Regions from separate parts of the Gordonia mangrovi genome, predicted to be linked through region 3. Evidence: predicted binding sites of a transcription regulator. Region 3 holds the regulator's gene; each other region holds the start of a gene.
What was found. The regulator LexA, encoded in region 3, represses DNA repair genes until DNA is damaged. The targets are predictions, from matches to a motif close to CGAACANNTGTTCG.
Positions count from the first base shown of each region.

Region 1: NWF22_RS02500 (HNH endonuclease signature motif containing protein) is a predicted target of LexA. The motif match lies at 1,718-1,731, and genes of this name have one in related genera.
Region 2: NWF22_RS00175 (SAV_6107 family HEPN domain-containing protein) is a predicted target of LexA. The motif match lies at 4,326-4,339, and genes of this name have one in related genera.

Region 1 is NZ_CP102850.1:511,848-519,133, reverse strand. It holds gene NWF22_RS02505 (GlsB/YeaQ/YmgE family stress response membrane protein) at 1-41, shown strand, start outside; gene NWF22_RS02500 (HNH endonuclease signature motif containing protein) at 53-1,693, opposite strand; gene NWF22_RS02495 (hypothetical protein) at 1,854-2,018, opposite strand; gene NWF22_RS02490 (SDR family oxidoreductase) at 2,153-2,800, shown strand; gene NWF22_RS02485 (FAD-binding oxidoreductase) at 2,832-4,217, shown strand; gene malQ (4-alpha-glucanotransferase) at 4,246-6,402, shown strand; gene NWF22_RS02475 (MFS transporter) at 6,436-7,286, opposite strand, start outside.
Region 2 is NZ_CP102850.1:38,207-45,492, reverse strand. It holds gene metF (methylenetetrahydrofolate reductase [NAD(P)H]) at 43-999, shown strand; gene NWF22_RS00190 (LppM family (lipo)protein) at 1,017-1,889, opposite strand; gene NWF22_RS00185 (phytoene desaturase family protein) at 1,952-3,580, opposite strand; gene NWF22_RS00180 (GNAT family N-acetyltransferase) at 3,577-4,239, opposite strand; gene NWF22_RS00175 (SAV_6107 family HEPN domain-containing protein) at 4,531-5,004, shown strand; gene NWF22_RS00170 (SCO2097 family morphological protein) at 5,164-5,568, shown strand; gene mraZ (division/cell wall cluster transcriptional repressor MraZ) at 6,035-6,475, shown strand; gene rsmH (16S rRNA (cytosine(1402)-N(4))-methyltransferase RsmH) at 6,789-7,286, shown strand, end outside.
Region 3 is NZ_CP102850.1:4,660,467-4,667,752, reverse strand. It holds gene hrpA (ATP-dependent RNA helicase HrpA) at 1-854, shown strand, start outside; gene nrdR (transcriptional regulator NrdR) at 847-1,359, opposite strand; gene NWF22_RS21190 (LysM peptidoglycan-binding domain-containing protein) at 1,463-1,990, opposite strand; gene lexA (transcriptional repressor LexA) at 2,290-3,075, shown strand; gene ptsP (phosphoenolpyruvate--protein phosphotransferase) at 3,099-4,781, opposite strand; gene NWF22_RS21175 (DeoR/GlpR family DNA-binding transcription regulator) at 4,947-5,717, shown strand; gene NWF22_RS21170 (1-phosphofructokinase family hexose kinase) at 5,747-6,760, shown strand; gene NWF22_RS21165 (PTS fructose transporter subunit IIABC) at 6,846-7,286, shown strand, end outside.

The DNA of each region.
Region 1 (7,286 bases), 1.2 Mb from region 3:
TCTGGGTCGTCGGCCTCGTCCGCGGTCGATCCAAGGTGTGACCGCCCTGCGATCAGTGGGCGTGGTGGAACACCAGTAGTGCCAGGCGTGCTTCGATTGCCGAGATGGGTGGGGGGATCATCTCGGTGAGTTCGTATGTGTTGCGCCGCTGGGGTGGTGGCGCTGGTGTTTGTGGTGGTGGTGGGTGGATGTGGGCGCGTGCCTGTTCGAGGTTGCGCAAGAACAGGGCGGCGACGTCGGGGCGTTGGTTGTGGCGTTTCGGATTCGGTGGGGCGCCGGGTTCGCTGTTGCGTCGCCACCACACCCGCCCGGCGTCGGGGCCGTCGGTGTACACCCCGGTGGTGAACTGGCCCGGGTTGTTGCCGACCATCCGGTTGTGCGGGCCACACGCGGGGGCGAGGTCGACGATGTCGGTGTTGCCGCCGTCGGCGTAGTCACGCACGGCGTGATGCATCTCGACGTGGGCGGCGGGCTGGTCGCAGTCGGGTGCCGAACACACGTGCCCGTCGGGGCGGGCGAAGGACACCAGCCGTTGCGCGCGGGTGGCCAGTCGTTTGGCCTGCCCGAAATACAGCGGTATCGGACTGTTGTCGGCGAACACCGCTAGATACTGTTGCGCTTGGGCGGCCAGCCGGATCACCTCGGCCATCGGCAGACTCGAGCCGGTCGCGGTGATCCCGACCCCGGATTCACGGATCAGATCGTTGAGGTCGGCCTTGATGATCAACTGCACCGGCAGACCACGATGCGACTTACCGAGCAGCCCATCGGCGAACACCGCCCGCAACAACGCCGCCAACGCATCGTGTTTACGTTGCGCCGGGGACCGCAGATCCCGTGCGGCCGCGGCTTCCAACGCTTCAGGGTCGGCGTCGTCGACACCGCCGGTCGGCGAGTCCGGGTCGTCGGGATTGTTGAGGCCGGGTTTGGCCCATACCGCCCACAACGTTTCGATCAGGGCGCGGGTTTCCGGGTCGAGGTGGCCGGTCAGTTTCGACATCTGCTGGGCGTCTTGCCGGTTGACCCACACGTTACGACGCCGTTTGCGGTCACTGTCGTCGGTCAACTCGCCGTCGGGGTCGAGGTTGTCGAGCAACCGCTGCCCGAGTTCGCCGATCTCGGCGGGCGTGTGCTGGCACGCCAACCCGGCCAGGGTGGCCTCGGCGGCCACCTTCTTGTCGTGGGGCACCTGGTGGGGCAGCGCGTCGAGGAACTCCACGGTGGTGTCGATGTGGGCCGGCCCGACCCGGCCGTCGGCGAACGCCTCGGCCAGCGTGGGATACTTCGGCTCGGCCGGCTGCCCGTCGAGTTGACGGAACTCGCCGGTCGCGGTCATCTGCTGTCGGCGACGACCGGGGTGCGACACCCGCAACACCGCGTTCATGAAGTTGGGCAGACTGCGATAACCCATCGACCGGGGCACATCACGATCCGAGATCTCCAGGATCTGCCGGTTACCCTCGAACAACATCCGGTTGATCGCCCGTTCCTGCGCGGTGGCCACCGCCACCAACTCGGCATCACTACACTTCGACAGATCCGCCGACGCCAACCGATCCACCACCGCATGCAACTCGGCCAGCAAACCCGGCACCTCCGACAACGACCCAGCCGATTCAGTGGACCCAGGTTCCGGCGACACCGATTCCGGGCGCGCAGCATCGACCGCATCAGACTCATCAGACCCGGTCATACTCACCCCCGACAGACCGCGTTGCGAACGTATGTTCGAGAGTAACCCATGCGGACAGATCGCGCAACCCTCCGGCTTGACTCCAGAGATCTGCCCGCGAAACACCTCGGTGCGGTCTCGGGTCGAGGGCGTCGAAGAAGGGCCGGGGCCGGATCCTCGATCAGGTGATGGAGGTGACCGGCTGTTCGTGCCAGTCGCCGGGTGCAGGCAACACGGTGGCGGTGACCACACCGTCTGTGTTCCTGCGTAATCCCATACCGTCCGCAAGGCTGGTGATGAGGCCGAAGCCGAGCCGGGGTTCTTCGAGGGCGACACGGTCGCCCATGGTCGATATCCATAAGGGTGCTCGAGTACCCGCCGGCTGACCTCGGATTCGCGGGAATTGTGACATGAGGCATGACGCCCCGCGGACCACAGGATCGGTACGTTGGTGGGCGTACCGCAACAGAAGGAGTGTTCATGACACGCGTCGCGATCATCGGGGGTCACGGCAAGATCGCTCTGCGCTTGGCAAAAATCCTGTCCGACCGGGGTGATGAAGTGACCTCGCTGATCCGCAACCCCGCCCATCGCGACGATGTCGAGGCCGCAGGTGCCACGCCGGTCGTCGCCGATGTGGAGAACCTCGACGTGGCAGGGATCGAATCGGTATTGGCCGATCAGGACGCGGTGGTCTTCTCCGCCGGCGCGGGCGGTGGCGATCCGGACCGGACGTACGCCGTCGACCGCGATGCCGCGATCCGTTCGATGGAGGCCGCCGCCGCCGCGGGTGCGACCCGCTATGTGATGGTGTCCTATTTCGGTGCCGGGCCCGGACACGGTGTGCCGGAGGACAACTCGTTCTACCCGTATGCCGAGGCGAAAGCCGCCGCCGACGGACACCTGACGGCCTCGGATCTGCAGTGGACCATCCTGGGACCCAGTCGACTCACCGATCAACCCGGTACCGGCCGGGTCACGGTCGGTGGGGACCGGGTGGCCGGCGACGAGGTGAGCCGCGACAACGTCGCGCAGGTCGCCGCGGCCGTGCTCGCGGACCCGGCGACGGTGGGAAAGCGGATCGAGTTCAACGACGGCGACACCCCCATCGCAGACGCGCTGTCGTGAGATCTGACCGGATGTCGCTCACAATCGGACCATGACCGATACGCGCGGCACGTCGTTCCTCTCCGATGTCGTGGCGATCGTCGGGCGCAGCCATGTGCTGACCGACCCCGATGCCATGGCGGGCCACCTCACCGATTGGACCGGTCGTTGGACCGGGGCCGCGGATGCGGTGATCCGGCCCTGCACCACCGACGAGGTGGCCGCGGTGGTCGCCGCGTGCGCCGCCCACGACGTGGCGATCTGCGTGCAGGGTGGCAACACCGGACTGGTCGGCGGGTCGGTGCCGCCCATCGAGCACGCCGGCCGCCGTCCGCTGGTGGTGTTGAGCACCGTCCGCATGACCGACATCGACGAGGTGGACACCCGCGGTCGCTGTGTCGGGGTGCAGGCAGGCGCCACGATCGAGCAGATCGACTCCCGCGCCGCGGAACACGGCCTGCGCTTCCCGGTCGACCTCGCGTCGCGCGATTCGGCCACCGCCGGGGGTGTCGTCGCGACCAACGCCGGTGGTGTACGGATGATTCGGCACGGCAACACCCGCCGTCAGGTGCTCGGCATCGAGGCTGTCCGTGCCGACGGTCAGGTGCTGCGCAGATGGACGTCGCTGGTCAAGGACAACGTCGGCTACGACATCCCGGGACTGCTCGCCGGTAGCGAGGGCACCCTCGCGATCGTGACCCGGGTGCTGTTCCGGCTGGTGGCGCCGCCGGTCTCGACGATCGTGACCGTGGCCGCGGTGCGCCACGTCGAGGATTGCTTCGCGCTGATCGACGCCATGACCGAGCGTGGGCTCGCCGTGGAGGCGGCCGAGATCATGACCGATGCCGGTGTGGAACTGGTGCACGAGCACGGGGTCCGACGGCCGGTGGCCGCCCACGCGCCCTTCTACACCCTGGTGGAGGTGTCCGGCACCGGCGACGTGGAGGCCGTCGTGATCGACGTACTCGATGAGGCCGACGTGGTCGACGCGGTGCTCGAACCCGGACCGGCCCGCGACCTCTGGGCCGCCCGGGAACGTCATACCGAGACGATTGCTCGTTCCTCGACCACCCCGGTGGTGAAACTTGATGTCTCCGTGCCGATCCGGGCGCTTCCCGAGGCTTTGGTCGAACTCGCCGCAATCGCCGACCTGGTGGATCACCCCTGTCGGCCGATCCTGTTCGGGCACGTCGGAGACGGCAACATCCATGTCAACCTCCTCGACGTGCCCGAGCCGCGCGCCGAGGAGCTGACCGGCCGGGTGTTCGGGATCGTCGCCGCCAACGGCGGCAGCATCAGCGCCGAGCACGGCATCGGCCGAGCCAAGGTGGCCTGGACGCACCTCGGTCGCAGCGAGGTCGACCTCGCCACGATGCGGGCAATCAAGGCGGCCCTGGACCCTGCGGGCCGGCTGAACCCGGGTGTGCTCTTCGGCTGACGCGCGCGAATGCCCGAATCCTGAGACGATGCATGTCGTGACGACCGACGATGGGGCGCGCGAGAATCTGGTGAACCTGGCCCGACGCTGCGGGGTGGCCGACCGATACGTGGGCTGGGATCAACTCGATCACGACGTGAGCTCGGAGACCATCGTCGCCGTGCTCGGCTCGCTGGGCATCGCGGCCGCCACACCCGAGGAGATCGCGGCGGCCCACACGAACCTCGACGACGCCCCCTGGCGGCAGCTGCTGCCGCCGGTGACAGTGGCCGTCGAAGGTGCCCGGGCGCGGTTCATCGCTCATGTGCCGCACTGGGATCCGCTCCACGTCTGGATCGTCACCGAGGATGCTCGCACCGTGCAACCGGCACAGGTCGACGAGTGGGTCGAACCCCGGGAGGTCGACGGGATACTCGTCGGACGGGCGACTTTCGAGATCCCCGAGGATCTCGAGCCGGGATATCACCGGGTCCATGCACTCGATCCGGCCACCGAACAGACCGTGGACCGTCCGCTGATCGTGACACCCCGTCGGCTGTCGACAGCCGATGACCTGCTCGACGGCCGACGGTGGGGGTTGGCAGTCCAGCTGTATTCGGTTCGCTCGTCGAAGTCGTGGGGAGTCGGCGACTTCGCCGACCTTGCGGGCATCTGCGAGGCCGCGGCCAGCAGCCATGGCGCAGATTTCGTCCAGGTCAACCCGCTGCATGCGGCGCAGCCGACCGCACCCATCGAACAATCCCCGTACCTGCCGGTGACGCGGCGTTTTGTCAACCCGCTCTACATCCGGGTCGGCGACATCGCCGAGGCCGCCGACCTGGACAAACGGACCCGAAAACACCTCAAGGTGCTCGAGCGGGCCTTCTTCGAGGAGAACCTCGCCACCGACAAGATCAAGCGCAACAAAACGTTCCGCGCCAAGATGAGCGCCCTGGAGATGATCTACCAGCGACCGCGGTCCGAAGAGCGTGACTACGCCTACCGGTCGTTCCGTCGGCGGGAGGGCAAGGGACTGCGCAAGTTCGCCACCTGGTGTGCGCTGGCCGAACACTTCGGCACCGACAGTCCCAAGTGGGCGACGCGCCTGCGTGACCGCGAGTACGTGAAACGCAAACGCCGTGACCTCGCCGATCGCGTCGACTTCTACATGTGGCTGCAGTGGATCTGCGATCAGCAACTCGCGGCCGCCCAGCGCGCCGCCCTGTCGGCGGGGATGCGCATCGGGATCGTCGCCGACCTCGCGGTCGGCGTTGCGCGCCACAGCGCCGACGTGTGGATGCTCGGCGACGTACTCGCCCGCGGCGCGACGGTCGGGGCGCCACCCGACGGCTTCAATCAACAGGGGCAGAACTGGGATCAACCGCCGTGGGATCCGCGCCGCCTGGCCGAGGCCGGCTACGAGCCGTACCGCGACATGCTCCGCACCGTGCTGCGCCACGCCGGCGGGCTGCGGGTCGACCACATCCTGGGTCTGTTCCGACTCTGGTGGATTCCCGACGGCAAGAGCCCGGCCGACGGCACCTACGTGCACTACGACCATGACGCGCTGATCGGCATCCTGGCGTTGGAAGCCGAACGGGCCGGGGCCGTGGTGATCGGTGAGGACCTGGGGGTGTTCGAACCCTATGTGCAGGAGGCGCTCACCGCGCGTGGGATTCTCGGTACGTCCATTCTGTGGTTCGAACACGGTCCCGACGCACCGGTACCGCCGGAGGACTACCGGCAGCTGTGTCTGACGTCGGTGACCACGCACGATCTGCCACCCACGGTGGGCTATCTCGCCGGCGATCACATCGAGTTGCGTTCGCGATTGGGTTTGCTGGAAACCGGTGAGGCAGCCGAGCGGGCCCGCGATGAACGTGACCGTGACGCGGTGCTCGACCTGGCCCGCAGCCGCGGATTGCTGGCACCGGACACCGCGTTGACCGGCCCCGACACCGTCGAGGCGCTCTACCGGCTCATCGCGCAGACGCCGTCGGTGCTGCTGAGTGTCGCGCTCGTCGATGCGGTGGGGGAGCGGCGGATTCAGAACCAGCCGGGCACCGATTCGTCGCAGTATCCGAACTGGTGTATCCCGCTCGCCGACGAGAACGGCGAGGTCGTCCTCGTCGAGGACCTGCCCAGCAACGCCCGCTTCGCGAGTCTGGTGGCCGCGTTGGCGGAGCAGGGTGTCGGGTCGCACTGATCCCATCTTGTGCGGTGCGGTGCGGTGCGGTGGCTACCGCTGGCGTGGTCGCCGCCCGGATCGCACGGCCACCACGGTGAGCACCAGGGCGATGAGGGCGAGTACCCCGACGGCGATGTTGAAGCCGACGCCGGCGGTGCGCAGGCCCCACTGGGCCGCGGCGAATCCCTGGCCGACGATCGGGATCGAGATCGCCACATAGGCGACCACGAAGTATGTCGAGGTGACCTCGGCGCGGCGGTTGGTCGGGGCCGCCGCGACGACGGCGGCCAGGCCCTTGCTGAATGAGAGCCCCTGACCGACACCGCTGATGATCGCGCCGATGAACAGCAGGACCAACGACGCGACCAGCAATCCGACCACCAAGACCGCCATACCGACGACCAGGATCGCGCACCCGACGATCAAGGACCGCTCGGTGGGTTGGGAACGACCGACGATCTGGGTCAATGCCGAGGTCAAAAACAGCACCGCCACCAGGAGGCCGGCGACCGCGTGGCTGCTGATGCCGAGGACCTGCGACACGAATGACGGCGTCACGCCGGTGAAGGTGCCCATCACCGCGAAACCGGCGAAGGCCGCGATGGCGGCTCGGAGGAAGACACCGCGCACCTCGGCGGGAACAGACAGTCGTTGCAGGCTCAGGTGCGCGTCGGCGCGCACGTCGACCGGTTCGGTGATGAACCAGATGCCGACGAGCACCGGCACCAGCAGCACCAGATCCAATGCGAACGGAAGGCGAAGCGGAGCCGGGGCGAACTGGGCGAGCAGGCCGGCGATCAGCGGCCCCATCCCCAAGCCCCCGATGTTGGCGGCGGTGGCGATGGCGGGCGCGCGGCCCTGCCACCGTGGCGGTGCCAGTTCGATCACCGCTGCGGTCGCGG
Region 2 (7,286 bases), 770 kb from region 3:
GCCGATAACCGGCGTCGGGTGCCCGGTCCGTACACTGTTCAGGTGACTTCAACCGCCAACCCTGCCCCGTCGATCGTCGAGCGGCTGTCCGCTCCGCACCGCGGTCCGGTCCCGTTCTCGGTGGAGTTCTTCCCGCCCCGTGACGCCGAGGCCGAGGCGCGGCTGTGGCGGGCCGTGCGGACCTTCGAGCGGCTCGGCCCCGCGTTCGTCTCCATGACCTACGGCGCAGGCGGGTCCACCCGCGATCGCACCGCGCGCATCGCGGGCGAACTCGCGACCCAGACGACGTTGCTGCCGGTGGCCCATCTCACCGCGGTCAATCACAGCGTCGACGAACTGCGCGCCCTGGTGGGTTCCTATGCCGACAACGGCATCACGAACATCCTGGCGTTGCGCGGCGATCCGCCGGGTGACCCGCTCGGCGAATGGGTCCGCCATCCCGAGGGGGTGGAGTACGCCGAGGATCTGGTCCGACTGATCGCCGACCTCGGTGATTTCCACGTCGGTGTCGCCTCGTTCCCAGAAGGGCATCACCGCGCGCCCGACCTCGAGCACGACACCCGGACGCTGGTGAACAAGCTCCGGGCCGGCGCCGAATACTCGATCACCCAGATGTTCTTCGACGTCGAGGATTTTCTGCGGCTGCGTGATCGGGTGAATCGCGCCGATCCGGAACAGGGTGCGAAACCGCTGATTCCGGGCATCATGCCGATCACCTCGCTGGCGACCGTGCGACGCATGGCCGAACTGTCGGGGTCGGTGATCCCGGCCGACGTCCAGGAGCGCTTCGCCGCTGCGGCCGGAGACGGCGCGGAGGAGAACCGGGAGGCGGTGCGCGCGGTCGGTATCGACTTCGCGACGGAGATGGCTGCGCGGTTGGTCACCGAAGGTGTCCCGTGCCTGCATTTCTGCAGTCTCAACTTCGCCAAGGCGACCAGCGAGGTCCTCGAACGCCTGGGTGTGGACACCCGGTCGGCGTTGCCGGCCGCCTCGCGCTGACCGCCCGACGGGGAGGGTCAGCGGCGGGTACCCGAGCCGGCCGAGCTGTCGGCGTCCGATGTCGACTGCGAGGTGGGTGTCGGTGCCGTCGAGCCACCGCCGGTCTTCCGGTTGCGCCGCGGTCGTCCCGGCCGCGGACTGCGGTCCCGGTTGGCGAACGCCAGCCGCACCACCAGGGCGACGACGACCAGGCACAGCAGAGCGACGAACCACGACCAACTGCTCACCGCGGCGGTCGCCGGGTCCGGGTAGGTGGCGTCGGCGCTGAAGTCGGCGGGTTTACCGGATTCGGGAGACCAATGAACGGTGCGCTCGCCGATCTGCTCGCCGTTGGTCGCCGTCACCGGGCCGCCGAACACCACCGTCAGCTCCACGAGATCGCGGCCGGCGGTGAGATCACTCAGATCGGCGTTGCCACGGAATCGGACCACGTCGTCACTGCGCTTGGCGGTGAGATCCATACTCATGGCCGAGTCCCCGAAGGCGGCGGCGACGATGTCGCCGAGTTGGCCGAACTGGCCACTGGTAAGATCGGTGAACACCGCCCGCGTTCCGACGTAGGGGATCTGCTCGTCGGTACCTTCCGCCGCAGGGTCCCCGCCGTCTGCTGAACTCCCACCTGCGGAGTCCTCGTCGGGCGTCGCCGACTCCGATTCGGGCACCGTGGAGTAGTCGGTCAGCGTGATCCGGGATGCCATCGATTCGGGAACGTCGAGTTGCGGCGTCCCGCGCGGATTGTCGGGCGCCGTCGCCACGATCACGGTCCCCGAGAAGCGGTCACCAACCGTCGTCGAACGTTCCAGACAGCCACCGAGCAGGGGCGTCACGGCCACGAGGGACAACAGCAGCAGGATCGCGGACCAGCGGGATGTCGAACGCACGGTGATCATCGTGCCAGACGACGACCCCGAGACGCGGCCGACGCACCCGGCGGCGCCGACCCCCGTCCGGATCAGCGTCGACGCAGGGCGAGCTGCGCCGAGATGCGTCCGCTGGCCCCGGTCACTCCGCCCCCGGGATGGGTCGAGGCACCGGCCAGCAGGATTCCGTCCGCGCCGGGCACCCGATGATTCGACAGGTCGGGATGGGGCCGCCAGAAGAACATCTGGTCGATACTCATCTCCACATGCATGATGTTGCCGCCGACCAGGCCGAGCTCGTTCTCGAGATCCTCCGGTGTCTGGATGTGGGTGTGGCGGATGTGATCGCTGAATCCCGGGGCGTGTCGGTCGAGTTCGGCGGTGACCGCAGCCGCCGCGGCGGGGGCGACCTGCTGCCAGGTGGTGCCGTCGGCGAGGCGGCGTGGATGCCACTGAGCCCACACATTGAGCAGGTGTTCGCCGGGCGGTGCCAGCGACGGGTCGATGGCGGAATAGCCCATCGCGACGAGTGCCGGTCGCTCGGGGAGTTCGCCCACGCTCGCGGCCGTCTGCGCGCGCCGCAGGTGGGCACGGTCGGTGACGAGCAGGCCGAGTGCGGAATGCACACCGTGCGCGGGGAGGTCCGACGGCAGGTCGGGGTAGACGGGCAGTTGGTCGGTGCCCATCCGCACAGCCATCCCGATGCCGTCGCCCACCGCGATCTGCGCGCGCCATCGGTCGATCGTCGTCGGGTCATAGCCGCCCGTGGCCAGCAGATCCAGGGTGGTCAGCACATGGCATGCGGCGATGACGGTCGTGGCGCAGTGCCCCCCGTCACCGGGCGTGTCCACCCGCCAGTGGTCGCCGCAGCGCGAGATCGCGACCGCGGGCCTACCGGTGGCCACCTCGCCGCCGTCGGCGGAGATCCGACGCAGCAACGCCTCGGTGAGTGCCCCACTGCCGCCGAGCGCCCGACCGGGCGGGATGTCGTGCTGCAGAGCGGCGAATCCGATCATCGGCGCCGTTCCGGGCGCGTTCATGGGTGGCCCGGACTGGGCACCGAACCAGGCGAGGGCGGCCTTGAGCGGTTCGGCGGTGAACCATCGGTCCAGCAGCGCATCACCCGAGGACATGAGTTCCTGGGTCAGGCTGAGCATGGCACCGGCCCGGCGAGCGACCGGGCCCGGACGTGCGGATTCGGCGGTGCCGGTCAGGCCGGCGAATGCGGTCGCGAAACGACCCGGTGCAGCCGGGGAGTAGAACGACCGCATGACCGCGCGGGCCCGCGGACGCCACACGCCCACGAACTGCCGGTAGGCCTCGGCGTCGGCGGTACCCACCGCGGCCGCGATCGATGCGCAGGTGGCCTCGAGATCGGTACGGAAGACGATCGGTGCGGTGGTGGCCGTGCCGGGTGCGAAGGCCCACGGATCGCAGTCCACGTAGCGCAGTCCGTGCGCGGACAACTGCAGCTCGTCGAGGACGGGGGAGTGGCGGATCATCAGATGTGCCGACGAGCCGCGATCGACGCGGTAGCCCGGGAACCGCTCGACGGTCGACACCGCGCCCCCGGCGACCGTGTCACGTTCGAGAACCTGCACCGAACGGCCGGCCTGCGCCAGGTATGCGGCGGCGATGAGGCCGTTGTGGCCGGCCCCGACGACCACGCCGTCGCGCACCGGATGAGTGGATGACCCCGCTCGCAGCCGCCGTCGGATCATCGTGGCTGCCCGGAATCGGCGGGGTCCGGTGGTAGGGGCAACGAACGACCGAGAAACGCGAACGGCCGTGGATCGCCGGTGAAGGTGAAGTGGCGCAACACATCGGTGAAGCCGAGGCGGCGGTAAAGCGCCCACGCCCGGTTGTCCTCGGCCGGGATCTCCGGTGTCGAGAGCAGGACCTTGCTCTCGGTGCGTCCGGCGAGGAGACGGTCCAACAGCGCTTGGCCCAGGCCGTGGCCCTGCGCGGAGGGATGAACGTGGAGTTCGGTGAGCTCGAAGTAGTCGCCGGTGATCGCGTCGATCTCGACGTCACCGGCCCCCGCCCGCCGCAATCCGATCCGCAGCTGCTGATTCCACCACTGGTCTCGCGCCCCGCGGTATCCGTAGGCGATGCCGACGAGGACGTCGTCGTCGGTGGCCGCGACAGGCCGCGCGAGCCGCCGTGTGGTCGGCGGCGAGCCGCCGGCCTGAGTTCGGGGGAGGGACGCCACGGCGCCCACCGCACGCCACCCGGGACGGGCGATGTGCTCGCGCCACAGCGCCGCCCGATGGATCTCCGTGCCACGCGGGTAGTTCATCGCGGTCACGTAGATCTCCAGCGCGGGCTCGAGCCACGCGTGGGCATCCTGCCCGCTCAGGTCAACGAGGCGGATCGTCAACGAAGGTCTGTCCTCTCGTCGAACTCTCGGCATCCGGGTCGATCACCGCTTGAAGGTGTCCCACCCGCTAGCTATATTGAATATGTCGAACGGGTGTTCGATGAACCAGCCTCCGCAAGCTGTTCGCCGAACCCGACGACATCGAGGCGCCGGTCCGACGGCGAACGAGGGAAGCGTTTGCTGTCGGACCGGCGTTGTACACAGTGGGAGTCCACCGCGGCAACTCGGCCGGTGGGGACGACCTCGGGTGACACCGGATAGCCGCCCGATGCAGCAGTAGGGGAGGTGGAGATGTCGAATTCGTCACCGTCGCACCGGGCGACGTCGGACATCGACCCGATCGTCGTCCGGCGGAGTCGCGATCTGTTCGATCGTGCGCTGATCCTGTTCGACAACGCGGATGGGGTCGAGGACTCGGCAGAACGTTTTCGTCAGTATTACCTCACCGCGCTACGTGCGGCCGGTGCTGCACTCGAGATCTATGAGCCCTCCACGCGCCCGGTCCGCCGTCGACATTCGCGCAACGCGTGGAATCGTCTGCCGATCGTCGTGCCGGCGCTCGCAGGCCACGCAGATTACTTCGCCGGCCGTTCGGGTATCCGACTCGACATCGAATCCGGACTGGTGCGTACCATTGATGACCGAACGCTCGGTCACCTCCGTCGGCAGGTGCTCGCGCTTCTCGACGATGTCGAGGAGTTGCTGGTCGCCTACGAGCAGGGCAAGTTGTCCGAGCACGAGGCCAGTCCGGATCGGACGGCATGAGGAGCAGGATTGAACGCAACCACAGGTAATGGTGGTCGGCGGATGATTCTGCTCGTATCATGAGGATTGAAGCCGCACAAGCGGCTCTTGGGCGTCGATGACGACTGCGGACCCAGAGGTCCGTGATCGGGGTCGGTGGAGTTGGGAAAAGGAGGGTCGGTGCCTCTTTCGGAGCACGAGCAGCGCATGCTCGAACAGATCGAAAGCGCTCTGTATGCCGAAGACCCGAAGTTCGCGTCGAGCGTCAAGCGTCGTCGTCTCGGAAGGTCCAGTGGTCGGCGTCGTCTGCAGGCGGTGGCGATCTTCGTCATCGGCCTGGTGCTCCTCGTCGGCGGGCTCGTCGTCGAGGTTCGTGTCGGTGGGTTTCCCATCATCAGCCTCATCGGCTTCCTCGTCATGTTCGGCGCGGGCCTGATGGCGCTCTGGGGCGGTGACGGCGGCGGTTCCGCTGGGAAGCAGTCGTCCGGCAGTGCGTCCGGTAAGCAGCCGCGACCCGGCGGGTCGAAGCGCAAGTTCTCCGAGCGCATGGAGGATCGCTTCAACCGCCGCTTCGAGCAGGAGTAGCCCGCTCCCAGGCCGGTTTCGGTCAGACCTACACGAGGACCGCGCACCACGACGGTGCGCGGTCCTTTGTCGTGTTCGGGTGCCTTCCGCCGCCCTCGATGTCGGTGATCTGATCCCGCGGGCCGGCCCGCGGGACCCATGCCGTCCCACGCGGTCTCACGGAGTTCCCCATCGTGTCCCCACCGCGCTCCACCGAGCTCCCCACCTTCCCCCACCAGGCTACCGCCTGACGCTTCACCAGCCTCTTCAGATGTCTTGAACCTCATCAGTCACGGTCGGCCCTCGGTGTACACGCCGAACGACTGACTGCTTCACCACGCCACATCACGCTCTTGAACTGGCCTTTTGTGATCGCGTGGGGTGGCAGTGGAGTGTTGGGGGTGGAAAGTGGTGGAAAGTGGGGTACTGTGGCATCACTGGGTGAGACGGACCGGACGTCGAACCCGGTGGGGCAGGAGGTGGCGACATGTCCGTGCGATTTGTCGGCACCTACACGCCCAAGCTCGACGACAAGGGGCGACTGACGTTGCCCGCCAAGTTTCGCGACGCGTTGGCAGGAGGGGTGATGGTCACACGAGGCCAGGACCGCAGCCTGTCGGTGTATCGAGCCGAGGAGTTCGATGCCATCGCCGAGCAGACCATGGCGGCCTCGCGCAACAACCCCGAAGCGCGGGCCTTTCAGCGGTACTTCTTCGCGAGCACCGATGAACAGCGCCCGGATGGGCAGGGCCGGATCACCCTGTCGGCCGAACATCGGACATACGCGGGCCTGTCGAAGGAATGCGTGGTGATCGGTGGCTTCGACCACCTCGAGATCTGGGACGCGCAGGCCTGGCGCGACTACCAGAGTGAACACGAAGAAGACTTCTCCGCCGCGGGATCTGCTGCGTTGGATGCCGTGCTCTGAGCGACGTCCACCGGCAGAAAGACAGCTGAACAGCGGATCGGGTGGGTCGAGGCCTCGGCCCGACGCGACCCTGGCGTACTTCCCCAACGCCAGGTGCGTGATCGGGTCGAGACCCCGCCCCATCGGACACGCCGGCACGGATGGTGCCGACGTCAACGTCACAGGGGTCGACTCCCACCGAGATCGGCCCGAACCGCACAGTCCGAGGAGAGGGCCGGTGAACGAACGACACGAGGAGCCGGAGGAGCCCGCCGGGGCGTCCCGCGGTTCGTCGCAGTCCCGTCGCTCGGGCGACTTCGGCCACCTGCCCGTGATGGCCGACCGAATGATCGAACTCCTCATGCCGGCGCTGTCCGGGACACGCAGCGACATCGATCCGGTGGTGGTCGATGCGACGCTCGGTGCCGGCGGACACACCGAACTCCTCGTGAATGCACACCCTCGCGTCCGGGTGATCGGCATCGACCGCGACCCCTCGGCCCTCGCCATCGCCGGTGATCGGCTCGCGCGACAAAAAGATCGGGTGGTTCTGCGGCAGGCGCGCTTCGACGAGATCGCCGACGTGGTCGCCGACCTGGGTATCGATCGGATCGACGCCGCGCTGTTCGATCTGGGCGTCTCGTCGATGCAACTCGATCAGGCCGACCGAGGGTTCGCCTACGCGGTCGATGCGCCCCTGGACATGCGGATGACCTCGTCCGAGACCGTCACCGCCGCAGACATTCTCAACACCTACTCGCATGGCGACCTGGCGCGCATCCTCTCGCAGTACGGGGAGGAGCGGTTCGCGGGGCGAATAGCATCGGCCATC
Region 3 (7,286 bases):
CCACCGGGATCGGCGACCTGCCTGCTACGGTCACGACAACCGTTGCCGGGCAGTCGATCACCCATCACGTGGGTCTGGATACGGTGACCGACGGGACCGGTCGCCCGATCGGGGTCGCCCGTGGCGAGTTCGGCACACAGGCCGAACGCGACCGCCGCCACGCCGCAGCGGTGGTGACGCTGCTCGACCTCGCGATCGCACCACTGTCGCGCAAGATCACATCGACCCTCGATGCAGCGGGACGCCTGGCGTTGAGTCAGAGCCCCTACCGCGACGTCGACGGACTCGTCGCCGACTGCACCCGACGTGCCATCCGCGACCTCGCAGCCGGCCAGAACCTGATCGCCGTCCGATCGACGGCCGCATTCGGGCGGCTGCGCGACGATCTCGGCCCCCGGGTCGCCGAGCGCGCACCGGACTATTTCGCGACGACAACCGACGTGCTGCGGCGTGTCGCACCGTTGCGGGCGCAGATCGACCGGGTCAGCGGATCAGTGGCTGCCGACGACGTCGCCGAGCAGCTCGAGAATCTGGTCTTCGACGGCTTCGTCGCCGCGACACCACACGAGAAACTCGTCCACGTGCCGCGCTATCTGGAGGCGGCCACCGTCCGACTCTCGGAGTTACCGGGCGCCGCCGCCCGCGACAGTGCGTCGTTGGCCGCGGTCGACCGCGTGGTGACGCAGTGGAATCAGCGTGCCGCGCAGCTGCCTGCGGCCCGACGTGAGGCGCTCGACGAGCATGCCCACTGGCTCGTCGAGGAATTGCGGGTCGGTCTGTTCGCGCAGCGCCTCGGGACCGCCCGGCCGATCTCGGAGAAGCGCGCGATGCGCGCCCTCGATCAGTTCAGCTGAGCCCGTCGGTGGCACTGACGCGATCGTCGGACCCGGCCGATTCCGCGGAGCGCTCGTGGGTGAGGTTGCCCTGGAGGTCGTCGATCTCGCGTTGGAAGTCTTCCAGCGAGTCGAATGATCGGTACACCGAAGCGAACCTCAGGTACGCCACCTCGTCGAGATCGCGGAGCGGTCCCAGGATCGCGAGGCCCACCTCGTTGCTGGGGATCTCGGCCGACCCGGATGCGCGCACCGCATCCTCGACCTGCTGCGCGAGCTTGGCGAGCGCGTCCTCGGCGACATCGCGCCCCTGACAGGCACGACGCACCCCACGCATCACCTTCTCCCGGCTGAACGGTTCGGTCACACCGTTGCGTTTGGCGACCGACAGCACGGCACTCTCGACAGTGGAGAATCGGCGACCGCACTCCGCACATGCACGGCGCCGTCGGATCGCCTGCCCCTCGTCGGCGACACGCGAGTCGATGACCTTGGTGTCTTCGTTCTTGCAAAACGGGCAGCGCATGTCGTCCTCACGCACATCTCGGGACACACCGGCGCGCCGGTCGCCCGCCACGCCGTGCCGGTTCCCGGCCGGACCCTGTGCCATCGAGGATACCGTCAGGCGCTCAGCTGTATGCGGGAGCAACCAGAGCCTGACCCACCCGCAGGCCGGAATCCGCGAGCCGATTGCGTTCGACGATCTGCTCGATGACCGCCTGGCGCGGAACCTCCGGCGCAATCCTATCGGCGATGGAACTCAATGAATCGCCCTGTCGCACATGGACGATTTCGGTTCCGGTAGGGGCCGGCTGCACCGACGCGGCATAGTTCGAACCGATGATGGCGACAACCCACACCAGCAGGGCGAGTGCCCCGCCGAGCATGACGGCCGCCGCCGTCGCGCGGCGCCGGGCGACGACCCGACGATCGATCGCCGATGCCGCACAGCGCGTGCCCGCGACGCGCGCCGACGCCGCTGCGCCCGACCCGCCCGGACGACGGCCCGCCGGGCCGGTGGCGTCGTACCGCTCGCGCCGGCGCGAGTCGAGGGCCCGCGCGGCCGGTTTCGTGGCGTTCGGGCTCGTGACGGTCGAAGTCGCTGCCATCGGGGTATCGGCGTATCGGATCGGGCGATGCAGTGTGGCTGTGCTCATCGTGTCCTCCTGGGGCTGCATGTGCTGTGGGGAATGTGCTGTGGGGGTCGGGCGGCACACCCTCGAACACCGTCGCTCATGTGTTCGAGAGAACGCATGTTCGATTTGTAGCACGCCACTCCGACAATGTCTCGACACACGTCGAACACATGTTTGAACCTGTCGGGTTGTTCAGATAATGTCGGCTGCATGGTGACGGGCGCCGATGGGCCGCCAATGGACACTGACCAGCAGGTCCCGATCTCGACCAGCCACCCGGAGCCGGCCATGCCGGATTCCCGACAGGAAGGACTCGACCGATGAGCGACAAGGCCGGCGGGCGGCGCGGCGCCTCCCGCGGGAACGACGACACAACCACGACACCTGCGGACAAGACGTCGGCAGCGGCCGATGCGGGTTCGGCAGCCGATGGCGCGGCCGCCGACCCGGAGGCCGCGGAGGCCGCACTGACCCCGCGACAGCGGGGCGTGCTGGAGTACATCCGGGCGTCGGTGCGCGAGCGCGGCTATCCACCGAGCATCCGGGAGATCGGTGACGCGGTAGGCCTCACCTCGACCTCATCGGTCGCCCACCAGCTGCGGACCCTGGAACGCAAGGGTCTGCTCAAGCGCGACCACAATCGTCCTCGCGCGGTCAACATCCAAGACGGGGACCAGCACATCCCGCCGGGTGGTGCGTCCGCCGCGTCCGGCGATGCGAGCGAGCTGCCGACGCCGACGTTCGTCCCCGTGCTCGGCCGGATCGCCGCCGGCGGACCGATCCTCGCCGAGGAAGCCGTCGAGGACGTGTTCCCGTTGCCGCGGGAACTCGTCGGCGAGGGTTCACTGTTCCTGCTGCGGGTCGTCGGCGAGTCGATGATCGACGCGGCGATCTGCGATGGGGACTGGGTGGTGGTGCGCCAGCAGAGTGTCGCCGACAACGGCGACATCGTGGCAGCGATGATCGACGGCGAGGCCACCGTCAAGACGTTCAAGCGGAAGGACGGTCACGTCTGGCTGATGCCGCACAACGATCTGTTCGAGCCCATCCCGGGTGACGACGCCGCAGTACTCGGCAAGGTGGTCACCGTGATGCGCCGGGTCTGATCCCGCAGCGTCGGAGCCGCGCCTCAGGATCCCGGCGCCGCGGCGAGTGCCGCAGTCGCCGCCGCTCTCGCAGCGGCCGGATCCGCTGTGGCGAGTGCGGCTTCGGCAGCCGCCCGACACTGGTCGACGGTCACCTCGGCGAGCCTGGCGCCGACCGCGGCAGCGGCCGCGGGCGCAGTCGACAAGGACGTCACCCCCAATCCGACCAGTACGCAGGCGAGCAGCGGGTCGGCGGCAGCCTCGCCACAGACCCCGACCGGTTTGTCGACGACGGCGCCGGCACGAGCGACTCCGCCGATCAAGGTCAACACCGCGGGTTGCCACGGATCGGTGAGGGACGCGAGTTCCGCCGACATCCGGTCGGCCGCCATCGTGTACTGGGTGAGATCGTTGGTGCCGATCGACACGAAGTCGACCTCGGCGAGGATCGATTCGGCGAGCACTGCCGCCGCCGGTACCTCGATCATCACACCGGCGATCAGTCCGCGGCGGCGCACTTCACCGGCGAACTCGGCTGCTTCGGTCGCCGACGCGATCATCGGCGCCATCACCCAGGGAGTCGGTTGATGACCGTCGGCGGCCGCTGCGATCGCGTCGAGCTGGGCGGCACGAATCTCCGGGTGCTCGTCGGCGATGCGATTGCCCCGCACACCCAACGCGGGGTTGGTCTCCTCGACTTGCGTGACGAACTTCAGCGGCTTGTCGGAACCCGCATCGAGCGTCCGGATCACCACCTTCTGGCCCTCGAAGGCATCGAGCACCTCCCGATAGAGACGCGTCTGCTCCTCCACCGAGGGTTCGTCCGCGCGATCGAGGAACGCCAGCTCGGTGCGGAACAGCCCGACACCTTCCACCGGATGGGCGGTCGCCGAACGAGCCGACCTACCGTCGGCGACGTTGGCCAGCACCGCGATCGGTCGGCCGTCACCGGTGACACCCGGCCCGCGCCAGTCGGCCACCAGTTCCGCCATCCGGCGGCTCTCCTCGACGCGGGCGGCCGCGTCGCCGGCATCGGGATCGACCTCCAATGTGCCCGCGGTCCCGTCGACCAGCACCACGGTTCCGGCCGCCACCGCGCCGAGCCCGGACACCGCCACGACGCACGGAATACCGAGCTGTCGCGCGATGATCGCGGTGTGACTCGTCGGACCGCCCAGCCGGGTGACCAGAGCGGTGACCTTCTTCGGATCCAGCCCGGCGGTGTCGGCCGGCGCCAGGTCGTCGGCCAGCAGCACCGACGGCTCGGCGGGTTCCGGTACACCCGGTTCGGCGACGCCCAGCAGTTCGGCGACCACACGGTCCCGGACATCGTTGAGGTCGGTGACCCGCTCGGCCATGAGCCCACCGAGTTTGGTGAACATCGTCGCGAACTGTTCGGTCGCGGCGACTGCGGCGGCGGGGGCCGCCGTCCCCTTCTTGATGAGTCCCGATGCCGCGCCGATCCAGCCGCGATCCTCGGCCAGACCCGCGGTCGCCGACAACACCTCCGCCGCGGCACCCGAGGCGTGTGACGCGCGCTCACGCAACCGTCCGGCGACTGCGGCGGCGGCGTCGGTGAAACGCTTGATCTCGACCTCACGTTCATCCTCGACGACGGACGCGGCGTCGGATGGGTCGTAGACCGGACGTTCGCCAGGCCAGATCGCGGGTCCGTAGGCATGCCCGCCGACCACCGGTGTTCCGTTCAGTACGTGTGTGTGCTCCATCGAAATCCTCACTTGTCCGATCGCATGGGCACGATGTGCCGCGTGGACGCCTCTGGTCACGTTGTGATTCAAGTTACAAGAAATCCTTGACTTGTCAACACAAACAGGCGTAAACACAGATATACCCACATTGGACCCCACTCAAATCAACAGACGAGGACATTCGTGTACGCGGAGGAACGCCAACAGGCGATCGCCAACCAGGTACGGCAGAACGGCCGCGCCTCGGTCACCGCATTGGCGTCATTGTTCGACGTGACAAGTGAAACGGTTCGCCGCGACCTCGCCGTCCTCGAGCGCAACGGACATCTGCAGCGTGTCCACGGGGGCGCCGTGCGGCCGGGTGCGACCCCGGTGGTCGGTGAGCAGGGCATCGACGAGCGCCTGCTGTCGCATACCGCCCAGAAGCTCGCGATCGGCAGAGCCGCGACACGATTCCTCCCGCCCGATGGCGGTTCGGTGTTCATCGACGCGGGCACCACCACCTACCAGGCCGCCCTCGCCCTCCCCCGCGACCGACGGCTGACAGTGGTGACGCACAGCATCCCGGTGGCCGGCGCCCTCGCCGCACAGGGCGCCGACGACCTGCATGTGCTCGGCGGTCGGGTACGCGGACTAACGCAGGCGACAGTCGGCGCCGACGCCGTTGCCGCACTCGAACGGCTCCGGATCACCACGGCCTTCGTCGGCACCAACGGCATCAGCGTCGCGCACGGCCTGTCCACCCCGGACCCAGACGAGGCAGCGATCAAATCCGCGATCGTTCGAGTCGCCAATCGTGTGGTGGTACTGGCGGATTCGTCGAAGACCGGCCACGAGGACCTCGCATCGTTCGCCGGACTCGAGGACATCGACGTCCTGATCACCGACACCGGAATCGAACCCGCCTTCGCGGCGATACTCGCCGACCACGGCATCGAGACGGTGATCGCATGATCACCGACCACCCCACGGAAAGAGAGCCCATGCCCACCCCACATGTCTCCGTGCCCGCCGAGACCGACCTGCCTCCGGAAATTCTGACCGTGACCGCGAACCCGAGTCTCGACCGCACGCTGGAACTGACCTCTCCCCTGGTTCACGGCGCCGTGCAGCGTGCGAGCGCCGTTCGCGCCGAGCCCGGCGGCAAGGGCATCAACGTCGCCCGCGTCGCATCGGCTGCCGGTGTCGACACCCGGGCACTGTTTCCCGCACGCGCCGACGATCCACTACTCGCCGCGCTCGATGCGGTCGCGCTGCCCTATCTGACCCTCGCGATCGACGGTGAGGTACGGTCCAACGTCACCATCGCCGACCCGGACGGCACCACCACCAAGGTCAATGCCCCCGGGTTCGTGCTCGACGACGCGATCGCGGCCGAGTTGACCGAACTGGTCCTCCGCAACGCGCGCGGCGCCCGGTGGGTGGCGCTGTGCGGCTCCCTGCCCCCCGGGCTGCCCCACACCTGGTACCGCACGGTCGTCGACGCCCTGCAGGGATCGGGATGTCGTGTGGCCGTGGACACCTCGGGCGCTCCGCTCGCGGCCGCGGTCACCGGTCCGGTCGATCTACTCAAACCCAACGAACAGGAACTCGCCGAAGCGACCGGCGCCGACCCGGCACAGTTGGCGGCAGCGTCGGCCCAGGGTGATCACGCTCGGATCGTGACGGCCGCGACCGAGCTCGCGCAACGTACCGGCGCGGCGATCCTGGCCACGCTCGGCGCCACCGGGGGCCTGTTGGTCACCGGGACCGGCGCTTGGTTCGCGACTCCGCCGCCGATCGTGCCGCGCAGTACGGTCGGCGCCGGCGACGCCGCGCTGACCGGCTATCTCATCGCGGAGTGCCGCGGCGCCGACGAGCCCGAACGACTGCGCACGGCGGTCGCCTACGGTTCGGCAGCCACCGCACTCGCGGGCACCCAACCGCCGTACCCCGACCAGATCGATCTGGACAACGTCACCGTCACCGACCTCACCGGGGCCGCCAGTGCAGGTTGACCACACCAGGCGCCCACCTCTGAACCCCGCACTGCGAAGCACCGCACCAGAGCACCGCACCAGAGCACCGCACAAAGGAAATCCCATGTCAGAACAGATAATCACCCCACAGACGGTGAGCCTCGACGTGGACGCCGGAGACGACCCGGCGGCCGTGATCGGGTACCTCGCCGACGCGCTGGCCACGGCCGGTCGCACCACCGATGCCACCGTGCTGGCACGCGGCGCACTCGATCGTGAGGCCAAATCGGCCACCGGATTGCCCGGCGGGATCGCGATCCCGCACGCCCGCGCCGCGTCGGTGACCGAGGCCAGCCTGGCCATGGCGCGGCTGTCCAAAAAGGTCGACTTCGGTGCCCCGGACGGGCCCGCCGACCTCGTGTTCCTGATCGCCGCACCCGAAGGTGGCGCCACCGAACACATGAAGTTGCTCAGCTCGCTGGCGCGGTCTCTGGTCCGGCCCGAGTTCGTCGACTCGTTGCGGGAGGCCGACAGCGACGACCGCGTCGTCCAACTCGTCGACGAG